DNA from 4 places in the Pseudomonas sp. GNP014 genome. Region 3 is predicted to be linked to each of the others. Evidence: predicted binding sites of a transcription regulator. Region 3 holds the regulator's gene; each other region holds the start of a gene.

The links. The regulator sigma-54, encoded in region 3, starts transcription at its own class of promoters, with help from an activator protein. The targets are predictions, from matches to a motif close to ANTGGCATNNANNTTGCTNT.
Region 1: the regulator sigma-54 is predicted to act here: its motif matches at 1,135-1,154, upstream of ACXX9E_RS14490 (circularly permuted type 2 ATP-grasp protein).
Region 2: the regulator sigma-54 is predicted to act here: its motif matches at 3,478-3,497, upstream of ACXX9E_RS13210 (flagellar basal body rod protein FlgF).
Region 4: the regulator sigma-54 is predicted to act here: its motif matches at 3,127-3,146, upstream of glnA (glutamate--ammonia ligase).

The regions. Positions count from the first base shown of each region.
Region 1 is NZ_JBTGUS010000001.1:3,206,335-3,211,628, forward strand. Features, by position in the region: gene ACXX9E_RS14480 (hypothetical protein) at 1-94, shown strand, start outside; gene ACXX9E_RS14485 (ribonuclease E inhibitor RraB) at 305-652, shown strand; gene ACXX9E_RS14490 (circularly permuted type 2 ATP-grasp protein) at 1,187-2,596, shown strand; gene ACXX9E_RS14495 (alpha-E domain-containing protein) at 2,609-3,559, shown strand; gene ACXX9E_RS14500 (transglutaminase family protein) at 3,556-4,365, shown strand; gene ACXX9E_RS14505 (c-type cytochrome) at 4,480-5,294, opposite strand, start outside; gene ACXX9E_RS14510 (hypothetical protein) at 5,287-5,294, shown strand, end outside.
Region 2 is NZ_JBTGUS010000001.1:2,934,777-2,940,070, forward strand. Features, by position in the region: gene ACXX9E_RS13195 (4a-hydroxytetrahydrobiopterin dehydratase) at 1-344, opposite strand, end outside; gene phhA (phenylalanine 4-monooxygenase) at 462-1,253, opposite strand; gene ACXX9E_RS13205 (sigma-54-dependent transcriptional regulator) at 1,628-3,190, shown strand; gene ACXX9E_RS13210 (flagellar basal body rod protein FlgF) at 3,552-4,292, shown strand; gene flgG (flagellar basal-body rod protein FlgG) at 4,338-5,123, shown strand; gene flgH (flagellar basal body L-ring protein FlgH) at 5,176-5,294, shown strand, end outside.
Region 3 is NZ_JBTGUS010000001.1:2,258,482-2,263,775, forward strand. Features, by position in the region: gene ACXX9E_RS09990 (ZIP family metal transporter) at 1-153, shown strand, start outside; gene ACXX9E_RS09995 (HPr family phosphocarrier protein) at 234-509, opposite strand; gene rapZ (RNase adapter RapZ) at 525-1,382, opposite strand; gene ptsN (PTS IIA-like nitrogen regulatory protein PtsN) at 1,385-1,849, opposite strand; gene hpf (ribosome hibernation-promoting factor, HPF/YfiA family) at 1,862-2,170, opposite strand; gene ACXX9E_RS10015 (RNA polymerase factor sigma-54) at 2,244-3,737, opposite strand; gene lptB (LPS export ABC transporter ATP-binding protein) at 3,922-4,647, opposite strand; gene lptA (lipopolysaccharide transport periplasmic protein LptA) at 4,647-5,192, opposite strand; gene lptC (LPS export ABC transporter periplasmic protein LptC) at 5,179-5,294, opposite strand, start outside.
Region 4 is NZ_JBTGUS010000001.1:1,608,833-1,614,126, reverse strand. Features, by position in the region: gene typA (translational GTPase TypA) at 1-1,318, opposite strand, end outside; gene thiI (tRNA uracil 4-sulfurtransferase ThiI) at 1,458-2,912, opposite strand; gene glnA (glutamate--ammonia ligase) at 3,241-4,647, shown strand; gene ACXX9E_RS07385 (DUF4124 domain-containing protein) at 4,932-5,294, shown strand, end outside.

The DNA.
Region 1 (5,294 bases), 950 kb from region 3:
TCTGAACGATCTGGAAGGGCGTACCGCCGATGCTGGTGTCAAAAGCCTGAAAAGCCAGAACAGCATCGAAATCCGTAGCATCACGCCAATCTGAAATTCTTCTTGTCACCTGAAGCACCAGGCCTTGGCAGCGGCTCTATCTTGGGGCTACTCTGCAAGCGAGATCAGCGAACGGATCGCTAAGGTCTGGTCTTGTCAGCTACATGCTTGTTTCCCGCGTGCAACCACGTTGCCGCAGTACTTTGGCCAGAGGCCCGGGGCGGGAATACGGAAAGTCTATCCATCTATCTGAGGGGGACGATTCATGAGCACAGCCTATCAAGAAGACATCAGCAGCAATGTTCTGCGCCGCATGAAAGAAGGCGGGTTCGATTTTTCCCGTTTTCATCCCATCGAGTTCTACGCCATTTTCCCGGACGAGGAGCGGGCGCGCAGGGCTGCAGGCAAGTTTCGCGGTGAATCCATCAATGCTCAGGTCAGTGCGCGCGACGATGGCGCCTGGTCGCTGGAATTGAGCAAAGTGATGTATGCAACGTATGACGACATTGGCGATTTCGAGCAGGGTTTCTCTGCCGTGGTCGAGCCGCTGGGCGGCATCATCGAAGGCTGGGGCGTCAAGCAGGAGGTGCGCAACCGCTATCGTCTGAACTGATCTCCGGTTACAGGTATCGGGCAACGGCTGACCTTCGGGTCGGCCGTTGTCGTTTCCAGAGATCAAAAGATCACAGCCTTCGGCAGCTCCTGCAACAGTCACCCGCAGGAACGGCCGAAGGCTGCGATCTTTTGCTTTTACTTTCAAAACATTTCAAGCGGGCAAAAAAAAGCCACCGCAGAGGGTGGCTGAAAGGGAAGACCGATAAGCCGGGGAAACCGGTCAGGGTTAAGGCCTGCGGGACTGTGGTCACAGTCCGGAGTGGTTGGGCTGAACATTTCACCAGGGAAATTGTGCAGCGGATGCGCGGATTATCCGCAGCCGGCACCGGGCAGTGAAATCAACTCTGACTATGCTGGTGATAGGCGCTGCAATGCGTCGCAATGAAGCGGGGGCAATCAGGTTGGGGCATTTGCCGCACAGGAATGGTGCGGTGCCTGCGGCGTCATTATCCAACCGATTGAAATCAAAGCGTTTATGCCGATGGCACGGGCCTTGCGAAGGCCTGTAGGTCCGGGTGACAAGGAGTACGGCATGATCCGCACCTATTTTGATGAAATGTACGATGCCGGCGGCCTGGTTCGCCCGCATTACCGGGAGTTCGCGCGCTGGCTGGCCGACACGCCTGACGAGTTGCTGGCACAACGGCGACGCGAGGCTGACTTGCTGTTCCACCGTGCCGGGATCACCTTCACGCTCTACGGGGACGAGCAGGGCACCGAGCGCCTGATTCCTTTCGACACGATTCCGCGCAGCATTCCCGCCAGCGAATGGCGGATTGTCGAGCGCGGGTGTATCCAGCGAGTCAAGGCGCTGAACATGTTTCTCGCCGACCTTTATCACGAGCAGCGCATCATCAAGGCCGGGATCATTCCCGCCGAACAAGTGCTGGCCAACGAGCAATACCAGTTGGCGATGCAAGGGCTGGATCTGCACCGCGATATCTACTCGCACATTTCCGGCGTCGATCTGGTGCGCGATGGCGACGGCACTTACTACGTGCTCGAAGACAACCTGCGGACCCCGAGCGGCGTGAGCTACATGCTCGAAGACCGCAAGATGATGATGCGCCTGTTCCCCGAGCTGTTCGCCGCCCAGCGCATCGCGCCCATCGACCACTATCCGAATCTGTTGCTCGATACCCTGAAAAGCTCCAGCCCCATCGACGACCCGAGCGTGGTGGTGCTGACGCCGGGGCGCTTCAACAGTGCGTTCTTCGAGCATGCGTTTCTGGCGCGGGAGATGGGCGTCGAGCTGGTGGAGGGCGCGGATCTGTTCGTGCGCGACGACAAAGTCTTCATGCGCACCACCGACGGGCCAAAACCGGTGGACGTGATCTACCGTCGCCTCGACGACGCGTTCCTCGATCCGCTGGCGTTCAACCCCGACTCGATGCTCGGTGTACCGGGACTGCTGTCGTCCTATCGCTCCGGCAATGTCGTGCTGGCCAACGCCATCGGTACCGGGGTGGCGGACGATAAATCGGTGTATCCGTTTGTCACTGACATGATCCGTTTTTATCTCGACGAAGAACCGATCCTGAAGAACGTGCCGACCTGGCAATGCCGCAACCCGTCCGAACTGTCCCACGTACTGGCCAATCTGCCGGAGCTGGTGGTCAAGGAAACCCAGGGCTCCGGCGGATACGGAATGCTCGTCGGGCCGGCGGCAACGACCGCGGAAATCGACGCGTTCCGCGAGCGGATCAAGGCCAAGCCGCACGCCTACATCGCACAACCGACGCTGTCGCTGTCGACCTGTCCGACCTTTGTCGAAAACGGCATTGCGCCGCGCCATATCGACCTGCGGCCATTTGTCTTGTCCGGTCGCGAAACCCGGGTTGTGCCCGGCGGTTTGACCCGTGTTGCCCTGCGCGAAGGCTCCCTGGTGGTGAATTCCTCCCAGGGCGGCGGAACCAAGGACACCTGGGTGGTCGAGGATTGAAGGAAGCTTGCCATGTTAAGTAGAACTGCCTCGGATCTGTATTGGATGTCGCGTTACCTGGAGCGGGCGGAAAACCTCGCGCGGATGCTCGACGTCAGTTACTCGTTGTCGCTGATGCCGCAGGACGGTCGCGGCGATGGTCTGCACGAATTGGCCATGCCGCTGTTGATCACCGGCACCCTCGACGATTACCTGGAGCGTCACGGCGAACTGCACGCCGAACGCCTGTTGCACTTTTTCGCCCTCGATGCGGCCAACCCGGCAAGTATCTACAGTTGCCTCGGCGCAGCGCGGGCCAGTGCCCATGCGGTGCGTGGGCGCATCACCGCCGACATGTGGGAAAACATCAACGCCACCTGGCTGGAAATTCGCGGGATCGCCGAACAAGGCCTGAGCCGCTATGGCATGAGCCGTTTCTGCGAGTGGATCAAGGAGCGTTCGCACCTGTTCCGTGGTGCGTCCTACGGCACGATCATGCGTAACGATGCGTTTCGCTTTATTCGTCTGGGCACGTTTATCGAGCGCGCCGACAACACGCTGCGTCTGCTCGATGCGCGTTATGAAATGGCCGGGGATCAGGCCGAAGCGGTCAGCGACGGCACCGCCCACGCGTATTACCAGTGGAGTGCATTGCTGCGGGCCTTGTCGTCGTTCGAGGCCTACACCGAAATCTACCGCGATGCCCCCGGCGCCCGGCATGTCGCCGAGTTGCTGCTGCTGCGCGCCGATGTGCCGCGTTCGCTGCGTGCGTGCACCGAGGAGATCGACCAGATCCTCGCGCAATTGCCCGGCGCCAATGGTCGACCGGCGCAACGGCTGGCGGCGGAAATGGACGCACGTCTGCGCTACACCGGCATCAACGAAATTCTCGAGGAAGGCCTGCACGCGTGGCTGACCGAATTCATCCCGCTGGTGCGCCAGTTGGGCAACGCCATTCACAGTTCCTACCTGGAGGCTGCATGAGACTTTCCATTAGCCACGAGACCACCTATCACTACGAAGATCAGGTGCGGGCGAGCATCCAGTACCTGCGGCTGACCCCCCACGACAGCGAGCGCCAGCATGTTCTCAGTTGGCAGCTCGACCTGCCGCGTCCGGTGCGTGCGCAACTCGATCCGTTCGGCAACATCCTGCACGTGCTGACCATGGACGAGCCGCATGAAGCGATCATCATCGGCGCGCGAGGGCAGGTCGATATCGACGAATTGAGCGAGGCCGAACATGAGAGTCAGTCGGCGCTGCCGTTCCTGCGTTTTACCCGGTTGACCGAGGCGGACGAGGCGTTGCGTGCGTTTGCGGCGAAAACCTGCAAGCAGCGGCGTGATCGCACGGCGCTGATTGATCTGATGCACGGTTTGAATCAACACATGACTTACACGCCGGGCTCCACCGAAGTCGACACGCGGGCTGCGGATGCGTTTGCCGGACGTGCCGGCGTGTGTCAGGACCATACTCATGCGTTTCTGGCCTGCGCGCGCAGTCTCGGGGTGCCGTCACGTTATGTGTCGGGTTATCTGTACAGCGAGGATTGCGAGCATCTGGCCAGCCATGCCTGGGCAGAAGCCTGGCTGGATGACGCCTGGTACAGCTTTGACGTGACCAATGAACTGGCGCGCCCTGAGCGTCACCTGAAACTGGCGGTAGGCCTCGATTACCTGGACGCCTGCCCGGTACGCGGGATGCGTCGGGGCGGGGGTTGTGAACAGATGCATGCGAAGGTGTTCGTGTCGCCCACCCCGGCGCCGGTTATCTCCGTGCAACAGCAATAACTGCAATACCGCTATCGCTGGCAAGCCAGCTCTCACAGGATTACCGCGGCTTCAGAGTCGGCGGATAACCTGTGGGGTTTGCCAGCGAAGCGGTCAGTGATAACACCCCATTGCTTATGGCTTAACCTTGCGCCCGGCCATGTGTTGCAAATAGCCGATCAGCAACTGCAGATCCTTCTCCGGCAACACATCTGCCGAGAACCCCGGCATCTTCGCCTGCGGCCATTGGCGCAAACTCTGCGGATCGCGGATATACCGCTTGAGGAAATCCGCGCCGAAGTACTCCGTCGGGTTATACGGAATATTCAGATCCGGCCCGAACTGCGCATCCCCCGCACCGTTCAGGCGGTGACAGGCCAGACAGTTTTTCTGAAACAGGGCGAACCCCTGATTCACCGGGTCATCTGCTTTCAGCTTGGCATCGGGCAACAGCGCCGGAAAGCGCTCCGCCACCGGAGCCATGCGCTTGATGCTCGCCACTTCGAACGGCCACTGCTCCGGGCTGATATGACCGGCCTGCGGATCCGTCCATACCAGATAAAACGGTCCAGCGCTGTGCTTGCCCGCCGACAGCGGCGGCCACGGCTGCGCCGGGTCTTCAATGGCCAGCCAGGCCCGTGCACCTTTGCTATTGAGCAACGGCGCGGCCGCCAGCTCGGCGGCAAACCCGTCCAGCGCTACCGCTTGCAGATGATCGTCAGGTTTGATGCCGGTCAGCAGCGCGGCCACGGGCACGGCGCGATAGGTCATGTCCTTCTTGTAGGACACATCGTTTTTGATCGTCAGGGTTTGCACTAGAGGATGCTTGAGCAGCTCCTCGGTCTGCCAGGTGCGGGTGTGGGCGCCCAGTTGCAGATCCAACTGAGCGGCAGATAAGGGCAGGCTCAGCAGCAAGGCCCCGAACGCAATGAGATTCTTCAAATGATCGC
Region 2 (5,294 bases), 680 kb from region 3:
TCTGCGGTCTTGGCCACTTCGTCAGTGCGTGCAGCCATGATGAAGTCGTTGCGGTGCAGGCCCTTGATCGAGTGGCTCCACCAGGTCACGGTGACTTTGCCCCACTCGGTCAGCAGGCCCGGGTGATGACCCTCGGCCTCGGAGATTTCGCCGACTGCGTTGGTGAACGCCAGTGCATGCTTGAAGTTCTTGAACAGGAAGACCTTCTCCAGTTGCATGATGCTGTCGCGCACTTCGATGTTCCAGTCAGGGATCTGCTTGATCAGGATCGGCAGTTCTTCATCGCTGACTTGTGGCGCATCGGCGCGGCAGGCTTCGCAGTGGGCTTGGTTCAAAGTGGACATGATGTATTCCTGAAATCGAGAGTGTTTTTTTTATTAAAGCTTTTGAGCTGTCAATGCCGTCACGCTAAACCAAAGTGGCGGCGACGGACAGGCTCAATTGTCAGCAAAAGTCGCGGTTCACGCGGCTTTCGGTTTCGGCGGAAATTTCGGCGCGTGCAGACCCAGCTGCATGCCTTGCTTGACCATGGCCATGATGTCTTCATGGGCCACGTCGAACAGGCGCTTGAGGTTCGGCAGGACAAAGTACAACGGCTGCAGGATGTCGATGCGATACGGCGTGCGCATGGCTTCCAGCGGATCGAACGGCTGATGCTCAGGCTCGTCCGACAGGCAATAAACGGTCTCTTTCGGCGAGGACAGGATGCCGCCGCCGTAGATGCGTTTGCCTTGCGGGGTGTCGACCAGGCCAAACTCGATGGTCATCCAGTACAGGCGCGCCAGATACACGCGCTCTTCCTTGGTGGCCTGCAGGCCGAGCTTGCCGTAGGTGTGGGTGAATTCGGCGAACCACGGGTTGGTCAGCAGCGGGCAGTGGCCGAAGATCTCGTGGAAAATGTCTGGCTCTTGCAGGTAGTCCAGCTCTTCGCGGGTGCGAATGAAGGTGGCCACCGGAAACTGTTTGCTGGCGAGCAATTCGAAAAAGGTCTGGAAAGGGATCAGCGCCGGGACGCGGGCGACCTGCCAGCCGGTGGTCTCGCCGAGCACTTTGTTGATCTCGCCCAGTTGCGGAATGCGGTCGTGTGGCAGACCGAGTTTCTCGATACCGTCCAGATACTCCTGGCAAGCACGCCCTTCGATCACTTTCAGTTGGCGAGTGATCAGCGTATTCCACACCGCGTGTTCTTCGGCGGGGTAGTCGATAAAACCTTGCGCATCGGGCTCGCGGGCCACGTATTGCGTCTGCTTCATACTGCTCTCCTGCTAGGGGAATTCGTTCTTGTTATGTCCAGCGATGGATTCAGGATTACCCGAGAGCGCATTGATGTGCAGCAGGTTGAAACGCCTCTGTGTAGGAAATTTCTCTTTAAATCGTAAAATAATCGTTACGCTTTGCAGGATAACTCGCGTTTACGGTCATTAGTGGGTTTGAAAAGGTCGATGGCTGTCACATAATCTTGACAACTATCTGCGCGCCTCGACAGAAAAGTCTGGCGCAGTCCCCCTGTAGGAGTGAGCCTGCTCGCGAAAGCGGTGTGTCATTCACCTTCAGTACAGCCTGATAAACCGCTATCGCGAGCAGGCTCACTCCTACAGGTTCTTTATCGTTTATTCGGACGATTTTTATGCGCATCAAAGTCCATTGCCAGAACCGCATCGGCATCCTGCGCGACATTCTCAACTTGCTGGTCGCCTACGGGATCAACGTGGCGCGCGGTGAAGTGGGTGGCGAGCATGGCAACGCGATCTATCTGCATTGCCCGAACCTGATCAACATCCAGTTTCAGGCGCTGCGGCCGAAGTTCGAGGCGATTGCCGGGGTGTTTGGTGTCAAGCGTGTCGGTTTGATGCCGAGCGAGCGTCGGCACATGGAATTGAATGCCTTGCTCGGTGCGCTGGAGTTTCCGGTGTTGTCGATCGACATGGGCGGCTCGATTGTCGCCGCCAACCGTGCGGCGGCGCAGTTGCTCGGGGTGCGCGTCGATGAGGTGCCGGGGATACCGCTGTCGCGTTATGCCGAAGATTTCGACCTGCCGGAACTGGTGCGCGCCAACAAGTCGCGCATCAATGGCATGCGGGTCAAGGTCAAGGGCGACATCTTTCTGGCTGATATCGCGCCGCTGCAATCGGAGCATGACGACAGCGAAGCGATGGCCGGCGCGGTGCTGACACTGCACCGTGCCGACCGGGTTGGCGAGCGTATCTACAACGTACGCAAACAGGAGTTGCGCGGCTTCGACAGCATCTTCCAGAGCTCGAAAGTGATGGCGGCGGTGGTGCGTGAAGCCCGGCGCATGGCGCCGCTGGATGCGCCGCTGTTGATCGAAGGCGAGACCGGCACCGGCAAAGAGTTGCTGGCGCGTGCCTGCCACCTCGCCAGCCCGCGCGGGCAATCGCCGTTGATGGCGCTCAATTGCGCCGGCTTGCCGGAGTCCATGGCCGAGACCGAGCTGTTCGGTTACGGACCGGGCGCGTTCGAAGGGGCGCGCGCCGAAGGCAAGCTCGGTCTGCTGGAGCTGACGGCGGGCGGTACGCTGTTTCTCGATGGCGTTGGCGAGATGAGCCCGCGCCTTCAAGTGAAACTGCTGCGCTTTTTGCAGGACGGTTGCTTCCGGCGGGTCGGCAGCGATGAAGAGGTGTATCTGGATGTGCGGGTGATCTGCGCGACTCAGGTGGACTTGTCCGAACTGTGCGCACGCGGTGAGTTTCGCCAGGATCTGTATCACCGTTTGAATGTGCTGTCGCTGCACATCCCGCCCTTGCGCGAATGCCTCGACGGGTTGACGCCACTGGTGGAGCACTTCCTCGATCAGGCCAGTCGGCAGATCGGTTGCTCGCTGCCGAAACTGGCGCCGGCGGCGATGGATCGTCTCAGTCATTACCATTGGCCGGGTAACGTGCGGCAGTTGGAGAACGTGCTGTTCCAGGCGGTTTCGCTGTGCGAGGGCGGCACGGTGAAGGCTGAGCATATTCGCCTGCCGGATTACGGCGTGCGTCAGCCGCTTGGCGATTTCTCGCTTGAAGGTGGGCTGGACGAGATTGTCGGGCGTTTCGAAAAGGCGGTGCTGGAGCGACTGTATTCCGAACATCCAAGCAGCCGGCAGTTGGGCAAGCGGCTGGGGGTTTCGCACACCACGATTGCCAACAAACTGCGCGAATATGAAGTGGGCAAAGACCCCGAAAACTAACAGCAACGCTGTGGTATCAAGCGTTTTGTGGCGAGGGGGGTTATCCCCGAGCGGCTGCGTAGCAGTCGCAAAACCTACGAATGAGGTCGTCCTGAAGGAAAAGCGGGGCGGCTTCGCCACCCATCGGGGGATAAATCCCCTCACCACAAGTTCTCCTTCAGCCGCAGAGATCGGGATTGCCGCCAAGCGGCATAACACCGCCGGTTTTTCGACTTCGATACATTTCAAGTTTCCCCTCTGATTCCCTCAAGTCCTTTGTTTATCGGGCTGCCAGCCGCCAGAAAAAAGTTGGTCTGCAAATTGCTTATGGCTCAGCAGTACAGCGGTGGGCGGCAAACGTCCGGCATGCAGAGGAAAGAGTGTGGACAAGTACCTTTATGTGGCAATGACCGGCGCCAGCCAGAACGCACTGGCGCAAAAGGCCCATGCCAACAACCTGGCGAACATCTCCACCAACGGTTTTCAGCGCGACCTGGAGCAGGCGCGTTCGATGCCGGTGTTCGGTGACAGCTTTCCGGCGCGTGCCTTTGCCATGAGCGAACGCCCGGCCACGGATTTCACCCCGGGCTCGCTGGTACAGACCGGCCGTGACCTCGATGTCGCCGTCACCGGCAATGGCTGGATCGCCGTGCAGAACCCGAACGGCGGCGAAAGCTACGTGCGCACCGGCAGCCTCAACGTCGACGCCCTCGGCGTGCTGCGTGCCGGCAACGGCATGCCGGTGATGGGCAATGGCGGTCCGATCGCCGTGCCGCCCGAGCAGCAGATCGAAGTCGGCGAAGACGGCACCATCAGTATTCGTGCGATGGGCGAAGGCCCGCGCGTCATGGCGGAAGTCGACCGGATCAAGCTGGTCAACCCGGACATCAAGAACATGAACAAGGGCCTCGACGGCTCGATTTACACCAAGGACGGCCAGCCTGCGCCGGCCGACGCCAACGTCAAACTGGTGTCGGGTTTCCTCGAGTCGAGCAACGTCAACGCCGTGGAAGAAATGACTTCGGTGCTGGCCCTGGCCAAGCAGTTCGAATTGCACGTCAAGATGATGAACACCGCCAAAGACGACGACCAGGCCATGGCTCGGGTCTTGCAGATCAGCTAATTATCAGAACGTCGCGCCGTAAAACAGGCGCACGAGGAGAATCGAATGCTTCCGGCTCTATGGGTTGCCAAAACCGGTCTGTCCGCCCAGGACACCAACCTGACCACCATTTCCAACAACCTGGCGAACGTCTCGACCACGGGTTTCAAACGTGACCGCGCCGAGTTCCAGGACCTGCTGTATCAGATCAAGCGTCAGCCAGGCGCCCAGTCGACCCAGGACAGCGAACTGCCGTCCGGTCTGCAGGTGGGTACCGGTGTGCGCATCGTCGGCACGCAGAAAAACTTCACCGCCGGCAGCCTGCAAACCACCGAGCAGCCGCTGGACATGGCCATCGACGGTCGTGGTTTCTTCCAGATTCTGCAGCCGGACGGCACCACGTCCTACACCCGTGACGGTACGTTCCACCTCGATTCCAATGGCCAGATCGTCAACGCCAGCGGTTTCGCCCTGGAACCGGCCATCGTCATTCCCAACGATGCCCAGACCTTCACCGTAGGCCGCGACGGCACCGTGTCGATCACCATTGCCGGCAACCCGGCGTCCCAGGTGATCGGCAACCTGCAAACTGCCGACTTCATCAACCCGGCTGGTCTGCAAGCGGTGGGCAACAACCTGTTCCTGGAAACCGCCGCTTCCGGTGCGCCGCAAGTCGGTACCCCGGGCCTGAACGGTTTCGGCACCATGCTGCAGAACACTCTGGAAACCTCGAACGTCAGCACTGTTGAGGAGATGGTCAACATGATCACCACTCAGCGCGCCTACGAGATGAACTCCAAGGTGATCTCCACCGCCGACCAGATGCTCTCGTTCGTAACGCAGAATCTGTAATCCAGTCTATGAGGCGGCCATGAGGCCGCCAGCAACACCGTGAGGTAGGGTCATGAAACGCTTCGTATCTGTTCTGGCATTGGGTGGGGTCGTCTCGCTCGCGGGCTGCGTCGCGCCGACGCCCAAGCCCAATGACCCTTACTACGCCCCGGTGTTGCCGCGCACGCCATT
Region 3 (5,294 bases):
TTGGGGCTGGCACTGGCGGCGGGGGCGATGTTGCTGGTGGTGACTCACGAAGTAATCCCGGAGTCGCGACGCAATGGCCATGACAAGCTGGCCAGTCTTGGCTTGTTGATCGGCTTCTGTTTGATGATGGTGATGGATACGGCGTTGGGTTGAAGAGATCAAAAGATCGCAGCCTCGGCAGCACCTACAGGGGGATTTGTGCGCTGAGGGCTGCGATAGCCTGTTTGTGGCTTTCAACCACCTTCGTCGAAGTAGTTATTGATCAACGCCACCAGCGCATCCAGCGCTTCCTGTTCCTGATGGCCTTCGGTACTCAGATAGATTTTGGTGCCCTTGCCGGCAGCCAGCATCATCATCGCCATGATGCTTTTGCCATCGACCGTGGTCTCCGGTGTGCGACCCACTCTGATCGTGCAATCGGGATATTGGCCGGCCACGCCAACGAACTTGGCGGACGCGCGGGCATGCAAGCCCAGTTTATTGATGATTTCGATTTCCAGAGCAGGCATCGCGGTGTGAATCCTTTAAGTGAGGTCGCGGTGGCGAACCTGGACGTTCTTCAGGGTTTTCTGCAGGGCCTGACCCAGGCGTTCGGTCAGGTAGACGGAGCGGTGATGCCCGCCGGTGCAGCCAATGGCAATGGTGACGTAGGCGCGGTTACTCGCGGCGAAGCGCGGCAGCCACTTGTGCAGATAGCTGAAAATGTCCTGAAACATCTCCTCGACTTCCGGTTGCGCCGCCAGGTACTCGGCCACGGGTGCGTCCAGCCCGGACTGCGCGCGCAGCTCCGGTTTCCAGTAAGGATTGGGCAGGCAGCGGACGTCGAACACCAGGTCCGCATCCACCGGCATCCCGCGCTTGAAGCCAAATGACTCGACCAGAAAGGCCGTTCCCGGCTCCGGCTGGTTCAGCAGGCGCAACTTGATGGTGTCGCGCAACTGGTAGAGGTTGAGGTTGGTGGTGTTGATTTTCAGGTCGGCCAGATCGGCAATCGGGCCGAGGAGAGCGGTTTCATCACTGATCGCTTCGGCCAACGAACGATTGGCCGTGCTCAAAGGGTGGCGGCGACGGGTTTCCGAAAAACGCTTGAGCAGGGTTTCTTCGTCGGCATCCAGGTACAACACATCGCACTGGATGTGGCGGCTGCGGACTTCTTCAAGCAGCTCCGGAAAGCGCGACAGATGGCTGGGCAGGTTGCGCGCATCAATCGACACGGCCACCAGCGGTTGCGCCAGCTCGGTATGAATCAGCGCGCGTTCGGCCAGTTCCGGCAGCAGGCCGGCCGGCAGGTTATCGATGCAGTAATAGCCGTTGTCCTCAAGGACATCCAGGGCGGTGCTTTTACCCGAGCCGGAGCGGCCGCTGACAATGATCAAGCGCATGATTAGTGACCGTTCTGCTCGCTCAGGACGACCTGATACAAGGCTTCGTTACTCGATGCGCTGCGCAGTTTTTCACGAACTTCCTTGCGATCGAGCATGCTGGCGATCTGGCGCAGTAATTCCAGGTGAGCATCGGTGGCAGCTTCCGGCACCAGCAGGACGAACAGCAGGTCAACCGGAGCGCCGTCGATGGCATCGAAATCGATGGGTGCATCAAGGTGCATCAATGCGCTGATTGGCGCTTCGCAACCCTTGAGGCGGCAATGAGGAATGGCGATGCCGTTACCAAAACCGGTGGAACCGAGTTTTTCACGGGCAATCAACGCCTCGAAGACATCTTGCATCTCCAGATCAGGCACTTCACGGGCGATCAGGTTGGCAATCTGTTCGAGGGCTTTCTTTTTACTGCCGCCCGGCACGTTCACGAGGGAACGGCCGGGGGTCAGGATACTTTCAAGTCGGATCATGGAGTAGGGGGGTTATCGACCGGTAGCGCCCTGGAGCAGGCTCTGGGTCTTTTCCTTATGCTTTTTGAGTTGGCGATCCAGCTTGTCGGTGAGTGAGTCGATCGCAGCATACATATCAGTATCTTCTGCGTTGGCGACCACTTCGCTGCCGGGAATATGCAAGGTGGCTTCGATTTTCTGCTTCAGCTTTTCGACGCACATCGTGACTTGCACGTTGGTGATCTTGTCGAAATGGCGCTCTAATCGTTGAAGTTTCTCATTGATGTAATCGCGCAGAGGTTCGGTCACTTCCAGTTGGTGTCCACTGATGTTGACTTGCATACAGCTTCTCCTTCGTTGCCAGTGCATAAAGCGGCAGGCTGGATAGCCTGCCACTGGAACGCTGTAACGTGGCTTACATCAACCGCTTGCGTTCGCTCGAAGGCGCGATCCCGAGGGATTCGCGGTACTTGGCGACGGTGCGGCGAGCCACCTGAATGCCTTGTGCCTCCAGTAAACCAGCGATCTTGCTGTCACTCAACGGCTTTTTCTGATTTTCCGCGGCAACCAGTTTTTTGATGATCGCGCGGATCGCCGTGGACGAGCATTCGCCGCCTTCGGAGGTGCTGACGTGGCTGGAGAAAAAGTATTTCAGTTCATAAATACCGCGCGGGGTATGCATGAATTTCTGCGTGGTCACCCGGGAAATCGTCGATTCGTGCATGCCTACCGCTTCAGCGATGTCATGCAGGACCAGCGGTTTCATGGCCTCGTCGCCGTACTCCAGAAAGCCGCGCTGATGCTCGACGATCTGCGTGGCAACTTTCATCAGGGTCTCGTTGCGGCTCTGCAGGCTCTTGATGAACCAGCGGGCTTCCTGCAACTGATTGCGCATGAAGGTGTTGTCGGCACTGGTGTCGGCGCGACGGACGAAACCGGCGTACTGCGCGTTGACCCGCAGGCGTGGCACTGATTCCTGGTTCAGTTCGACCAGCCAGCGCTCGTTGTCCTTGCGCACGATGACGTCCGGTACCACGTATTCGGCTTCGGTCGATTCGATCTGTGAACCGGGACGCGGATTGAGGCTTTGCACCAGTTCGATGACCTGGCGCAGCTCGTCTTCCTTGAGCTTCATGCGGCGCATCAACTGGCTGTAATCCCGGCTGCCGAGCAGGTCGATGTAATCGGTGACCAGGCGTTTGGCTTCCGCGAGCCACGGCGTCTTGGCGGGCAACTGGCGCAGTTGCAGCAGCAGGCATTCACCGAGGTTGCGCGCACCGATACCGGCCGGCTCGAATTGCTGGATGCGGTGCAGGACGGCTTCGATTTCGTCCAGTTCGATATCCAGTTCCGGGTCGAATGCCTCGAGAATCTCTTCAAGGGTCTCGTCCAGGTAGCCCTGGTTGTTGATGCAGTCGATCAGCGTCACGGCGATCAGGCGATCGGTGTCGGACATCGGGGCAAGATTGAGTTGCCACAACAGGTGGCTTTGCAGGCTCTCGCCGGCAGAAGTGCGGGTGGTGAAATCCCACTCGTCATCATCGCTGCTGGGCAGGCTGCTGGCGCTGGTCTGGTAGACGTCTTCCCACGCGGTGTCGACCGGCAGCTCGTTGGGGATGCGCTCGTTCCATTCGCCCTCCTCGAGGTTGTCCACCGTCGGGGCGGATTCCTGGTAGGAAGGTTCCTGGATTTCGGTATTGGGCTTGTGTTCGGCGTTGTCGGCCAGCGGGTCGGAGTTGTCGAAGTCGTCGCCTTCTTCCTGGCGTTCGAGCATCGGATTGGATTCCAGGGCCTCCTGGATTTCCTGTTGCAGATCCAGGGTCGACAATTGGAGCAGGCGGATGGCCTGTTGCAGCTGCGGTGTCATCGTCAGCTGCTGGCCCATTCTCAAGACTAGCGATGGTTTCATGGCAGGGGCTTAACACCTTATTCGCCGGCGCTATGCGCCATCCACTACAGGGCGCCGAAGCGCCAAACTTAAGCAAATTATATGCCTGAAACTGAAGTGTTTGCCTAGAGCGCTGTAACAATTAAAACGTATAAAAAACTGCTTCAACGATACAGCGCCCTCGCGAACCACCGGGACGTCGCGCTTACAGGCGGAACTCGTGACCCAGATACACTTCTTTGACCAGATCGTTGGCCAGAATGGTTTCTGCGTCGCCTTCGGCAATCAACTGGCCGTCGTTGACGATGTAAGCGGTTTCGCAGATGTCCAGCGTCTCGCGGACGTTGTGGTCGGTGATCAGTACGCCGATGCCCTTGGCCTTGAGATGGTGGATGATCTGCTTGATGTCGCCGACCGAGATCGGGTCGACACCGGCGAACGGTTCGTCGAGCAGGATGAACTTCGGTGCAGTCGCCAGGGCGCGGGCGATTTCCACCCGGCGGCGTTCACCACCGGACAGGCTCATGCCGAGGTTGTCGCGGATGTGGCTGATGTGGAATTCCTGCAGCAGGCTTTCCAGCTCCTTGCGACGGCCTGCCTTGTCGAGTTCCGGGCGGGTCTCGAGGATGGCCATGATGTTGTCGGCCACCGACAGTTTGCGGAAGATCGACGCTTCTTGCGGCAGATAGCCGATACCGGCCTTGGCACGACCGTGCATCGGCTGGTGGCTGACGTCCAGATCGTCGATCAGTACGCGGCCCTGATCGGCCTGCACCAGGCCGACGATCATGTAGAAGCACGTCGTCTTGCCGGCGCCGTTAGGGCCGAGCAGGCCGACGATCTGGCCGCTGTCGATCGACAGGCTGACGTCACGCACGACCTGGCGGCTTTTATAGGCCTTGGCCAGGTGCTGAGCTTTCAGAGTTGCCATTACTGGGTTTTCTCGTCGGTTTTCTTCTTCGGCTGGATCACCATGTCGATACGCGGACGCGATTCGGTGACCTTGCTGCCGGTCGCGCGACCGGCGCTGGCGAGTTTCTTCACGGTGTCGTAGACGATTTTCTCGCCCTGGGTGGTGTTGTTGTCCTTGTCGACAACCTTGGCCTTGTCGATCAGTACGACGCGATTCTGCGCGGCATGGTACTGGATCGTCACACCCCAGCCCTGAACCGGCTTGGTGTCGCCAGCGGTCTGCAGTTGTTCGAAGTAGGCGAGGTTGCCCACCGAGGTCACCACGTCGATATCACCGCTCGGGGTGCGAGTGATGGTCACGGTGTTGCCGGTCACCTTCATCGAACCCTGGGTGATGATCACGTCACCTTTATAGGTGGCGATGCCGTTCTTGTCGTCCAGTTGGGCGTCGTCGGCCTGGATGCGGATTGGTTGCTGCTGATCGTTCGGCAGAGCCCAGGCGCTCACGCTTCCCAGTGCTGCGCCCAGACTGAGCAAAATAGGGAGGGTTTTAACGAGCCTCATACTGTCCTCTTACGTTCGATAGCAGGTGTATCCTGCTTTCCTTCAGATACGCTTTCATGCCTACGCCAGTCGATACACCGCCAGCGCCGTCGATTCTAACGG
Region 4 (5,294 bases), 650 kb from region 3:
CCAGACGAACACGGCCCTTGCCATCCGGCACCATGTTGCTCAGGTCGCCCTTACGCAGACCCATCTCTTCCATGACCTTGCCCTGCGACTCTTCAGGGATGTCGATGGTTACGTTTTCGAACGGTTCCTGCTTCACGCCGTCAACTTCACGGATGATCACTTCAGGACGGCCCAGGGCCAGCTCGAAGCCTTCGCGACGCATGGTTTCGATCAGTACCGAGAGGTGCAGCTCACCACGGCCGGAAACCTTGAACTTGTCAGCCGAGTCGCCTTCTTCAACGCGCAGTGCAACGTTGTACAGCAGCTCTTTGTCCAGACGATCCTTGATGTTACGGGAGGTCACGAACTTGCCTTCTTTACCGCAGAATGGCGAGTCGTTTACCTGGAAGGTCATGGAAACGGTTGGCTCGTCAACGGTCAGTGGCTTCATCGCCTCGACGGTGTTGATATCGCACAGAGTGTCGGAGATGAACAGCTCGTCGAAGCCGCTGATGCAGACGATGTCGCCGGCCGCTGCTTCTTCAACGTCAATGCGGTGCAGACCGTGGTGACCCATCAGCTTCAGGATACGACCGTTGCGGCGCTTGCCGTCGGCGCTGATAGCGACAACCGGGGTGTTCGGCTTGACGCGACCACGAGCGATACGGCCAACACCGATAACACCCAGGAAGCTGTTGTAGTCCAGTGCGGAGATCTGCATCTGGAACGGACCGTCACGGTCAACGGCCGGAGGCGGAACGTGATCGACGACCGCTTGGTACAGCGGAGTCATGTCTTCAGCCATGGCGGTGTGATCCAGACCGGCAATGCCGTTCAGGGCCGAGGCGTAAACCACCTGGAAGTCCAGTTGTTCTTCGGTCGCACCGAGGTTGTCGAACAGGTCGAAGATCTGGTCCAGAACCCAGTCCGGACGCGCGCCTGGACGGTCAACCTTGTTGATTACCACGATTGGACGCAGGCCGGCTTCGAACGCCTTCTTGGTCACGAAACGGGTTTGCGGCATAGGGCCGTCTTGAGCGTCAACCAGCAGCAGAACGGAGTCAACCATCGACATTACGCGTTCAACTTCGCCGCCGAAGTCGGCGTGGCCCGGGGTGTCCACGATGTTGATGTGGTAGCCGTTCCAGTTGATGGCGGTGTTTTTCGCCAGAATGGTAATACCGCGCTCTTTTTCCTGGTCGTTGGAGTCCATCACGCGCTCGTCGTTGAGCTCGTTGCGCTCCAGGGTGCCGGATTGACGCAGGAGTTTGTCTACCAGGGTGGTCTTACCATGGTCAACGTGGGCAATGATGGCGATGTTACGTAGATTTTCGATCACTTGTGTATCTCGATCAGAGGATTCGGTTTGCTGACAAGTCTTGGCAGCGATTAACAGTAGTGTCCGGCATGGCCGTTACAGCTTGACGGCGGTGTCGGGGGGCCGGTGACGCAGGCCACAGGCAAACAGCCCCGGGCACTTAGCTCGGTCGATAAACGCGCACATTGGCATGCCCCTCACTGAGCAAATGGTGAGCATGCAGGCGACTCATCACGCCTTTGTCGCAATACAGCAGGTACTGGCGAGTCGGATCCAGCTCCTTGAAACGAGCGTTCACTGCGTAGAACGGCATCGTCTGTACTTCTACGCCAGCGATTTCCAGCGGCTCATCCTCGGCGGCATCCGGGTGACGGATGTCGATGACGATCTGACCGGCCAGTGCTTCGCTGACTTCTTCAATCTGTACGTCCTGGCCCAATTCGTCGATCACCCGATCGATCGGCACCAGTTTGGCGTTTTCGAGCGCACGCTCGAGCACCGCCATGTCGAATTCTTTCTCTTCGTGCTCAACACGACCGCGTTTGGCGGCTGTCTTCGGATTGACCGAAATGACCCCGCAGTACTCCGGCATGTGCCGGGCGAAATCGGCGGTGCCGATCTCGTTGGCCGTGTCGATGATGTCCTGCTTGTGCGCCACGATCAGCGGACGCAGGACCAGCTTGTCGGTCACGCAGTCGATCACCGACAGATTCGGCAGCGTCTGGCTCGACACCTGGGAGATCGCTTCGCCGGTCACCAGGGCATCAATGTGCAGGCGGTCGGCAATGGCGGAGGACGCGCGCAACATCATACGCTTCAATACGACGCCCATATGACTGTTATCGACTTTGCCGAGAATTTCGCCCAACACTTCTTCGAACGGAACACTGACAAATAGCACGCGTTGCGAGCTGCCGTACTTCTTCCAGATGAAATGCGCGACTTCCATCACGCCCAATTCGTGGGCACGACCGCCCAGATTAAAGAAGCAGAAGTGCGCCATCAGGCCACGGCGCATGATCTGGTAGGCGGCAACGGTCGAGTCAAAGCCGCCGGACATCAATACCAGCGTCTGCTCCAACGCGCCGAGCGGGTAACCGCCGATGCCGTTGTGCTGACTGTGGATGACGAACAACCGTTTGTCGCGAACTTCGATGCGCACTTCGATTTGTGGCGCTTTCAGGTCGATACCGGCAGCACCGCACTCACGGCGCAGCTTGCTGCCGACGTATTTTTCGACGTCCATCGAGCTGAACGTGTGCTTGCCCGCGCGCTTGCAGCGCACCGAAAAAATCTTCCCGGCCAGTGCATCACCGTAGTGCTGTTTGCACTTTTCGGTGATGTCGTCGAAGTCGCCCAGCGGGTACTCGTCGATCTGCAACAGGTGGGCAATGCCCGGCATGCAGCTCAGACGCTCGACCATCTCTTTCTGGGCTTTGGCGTCGGCTACGCGGGTTTCCAGCTCGAGGTTGTCCCACACACCGTTCACCACCACAGCCGGGTCCAGATCGCGGAGCACGGCGCGGATGTTTTTGGCCAACTGGCGGATAAATTTCGTCCGGACAGGTCGACTCTTGATGGTGATCTCGGGGAAGACTTTTACGATTAGTTTCATGAAAACAGCGCGCGCAGGGCCAGCCGAAAAAGGGGGGCGCGGATTATAGCGGAAATTGCTCAAGGTTTAACCAGTTAATGTGCATAAGGTTTTGCGTGCACCAAAACAGGTCATTTTCAGAATCGAGCGCTACATTAAAGGGCGAGATTTTCGCCTTTCTGGCGATTTGCTCCATTAGAAGCGTGAATTTGGGGCAAAAAACCCATGCTGGGGCACTGGCATGCAATTTGCTCCCTTGTGAGGCAGGTTGCCTTGGCAGAGTATCTGCGCCGGCATCACCCATATTAAGGGCATCCACTACCAAGCCCTAAGCCACCCGGAGGACACTATGTCGAAGTCGGTTCAACTCATCAAAGATCATGACGTCAAGTGGATTGATCTGCGCTTCACGGACACCAAAGGCACTCAGCACCACGTGACCATGCCGGCTCGCGATGCGCTGGAAGACGACTTCTTCGAAGTCGGCAAGATGTTCGACGGTTCCTCCATCGCTGGCTGGAAAGGCATCGAAGCCTCCGACATGATCCTGCTGCCGGACGACGACACTGCCGTTCTCGACCCGTTCACCGAAGACGCCACCCTGATCCTGGTGTGCGACATCATCGAACCGTCGACCATGCAAGGTTACGATCGTGACCCGCGCGCCATTGCTCACCGCGCCGAGGAATACCTGAAGACCACCGGTATCGGTGACACCGTCTTCGCCGGTCCAGAACCGGAATTCTTCATCTTCGACGAAGTGAAGTTCAAGTCGGACATCTCCGGCTCGATGTTCAAGATCTACTCCGAACAAGGTTCGTGGATGTCCGACCAGGACATCGAAGGCGGCAACAAAGGTCACCGTCCTGGCGTCAAAGGTGGCTACTTCCCGGTTCCGCCGTTCGACCACGACCACGAAATCCGTACTGCCATGTGCAACGCACTGGAAGAGATGGGCCAGACCGTTGAAGTTCACCACCACGAAGTGGCGACTGCCGGCCAGAACGAAATTGGTGTCAAGTTCAACACCCTGGTGAAGAAAGCTGACGAAGTTCAGACTCTGAAATACGTTGTACACAACGTTGCCGACGCTTACGGCCGCACCGCGACCTTCATGCCGAAGCCACTGTACGGCGACAACGGCTCGGGCATGCACGTCCACATGTCCATCGCCAAAGACGGCAAGAACACCTTCGCTGGCGAAGGCTATGCCGGCCTGTCCGAAACCGCCCTGTACTTCATCGGCGGTATCATCAAGCACGGTAAAGCGCTGAACGGCTTCACCAACCCGGCCACCAACTCCTACAAGCGTCTGGTGCCAGGTTTCGAAGCCCCGGTAATGCTGGCCTACTCGGCGCGCAACCGTTCCGCCTCGATCCGTATTCCTTACGTCAACAGCCCACGCGGCCGTCGTATCGAAGCACGCTTCCCGGATCCGGCTGCCAACCCGTACCTGGCATTCGCAGCTCTGCTGATGGCCGGCCTGGACGGTATCCAGAACAAGATCCACCCAGGCGATGCCGCTGACAAAAACCTGTACGACCTGCCGCCTGAAGAGGCGAAAGAGATCCCACAAGTTTGCGGCAGCCTGAAAGAAGCCCTGGAAGAGCTGGACAAGGGCCGTGCGTTCCTGACCAAGGGCGGCGTGTTCTCCGACGACTTCATCGACGCTTACATCGCGCTGAAATCCGAAGAAGAAATCAAGGTTCGCACCTTCGTACACCCACTGGAATATGAGCTGTACTACAGCTGCTGATCCGGTAGCGCCGCGCTAAACGGCGTGACAAAAAGAGGCCTCCTTCGGGAGGCCTTTTTTATCGCCCGGATTTTATGGCCGCCCCATATTCCTGCAGGAGTGAGCCTGCGCGCGATAGCGGTGGGTCATTGCAAGTGAGAGTGACGGATACAACGTCATCGCGAGCAGGCTCACTCCTACAGGAAATTTTGGCGTCCGAATGATTTCCGGATCTGTCTCGGGTTGGGCCAACCGCCGCACCTCGCCTATGCTGCACCCCATCGCTTTCTTTCCCGGTCGATTTCATGGGTCGCACCTTTCTCTACATCCTGCTGCTGATCGCCCTGCCCGCCGCCGCGCAGATCTACAAGTACACCGACGCCAACGGCCACACGGTGTACAGCGATCACTCGCCGGACGGCGTACAGGCGCAGCCAGTGGAGCTGCCACCGCTCAACAGCGTCGAACCACAGGCACCGCGCGCCCCGGCGCCCGCCAGCACGGACAATCGCCCAGCGGCCCGCAACGCTTATGCAGTGCTGGAGCTGACCGGCCTGCCTACCGAAGAAGCCCTGCGCGCCAACAACGGCACCTTCACCGTCAACGTGCTGATCAAGCCGCGCCTGCAGTCGCCGCACCAACTCAGGCTGGTATTGGACGACGCGCCT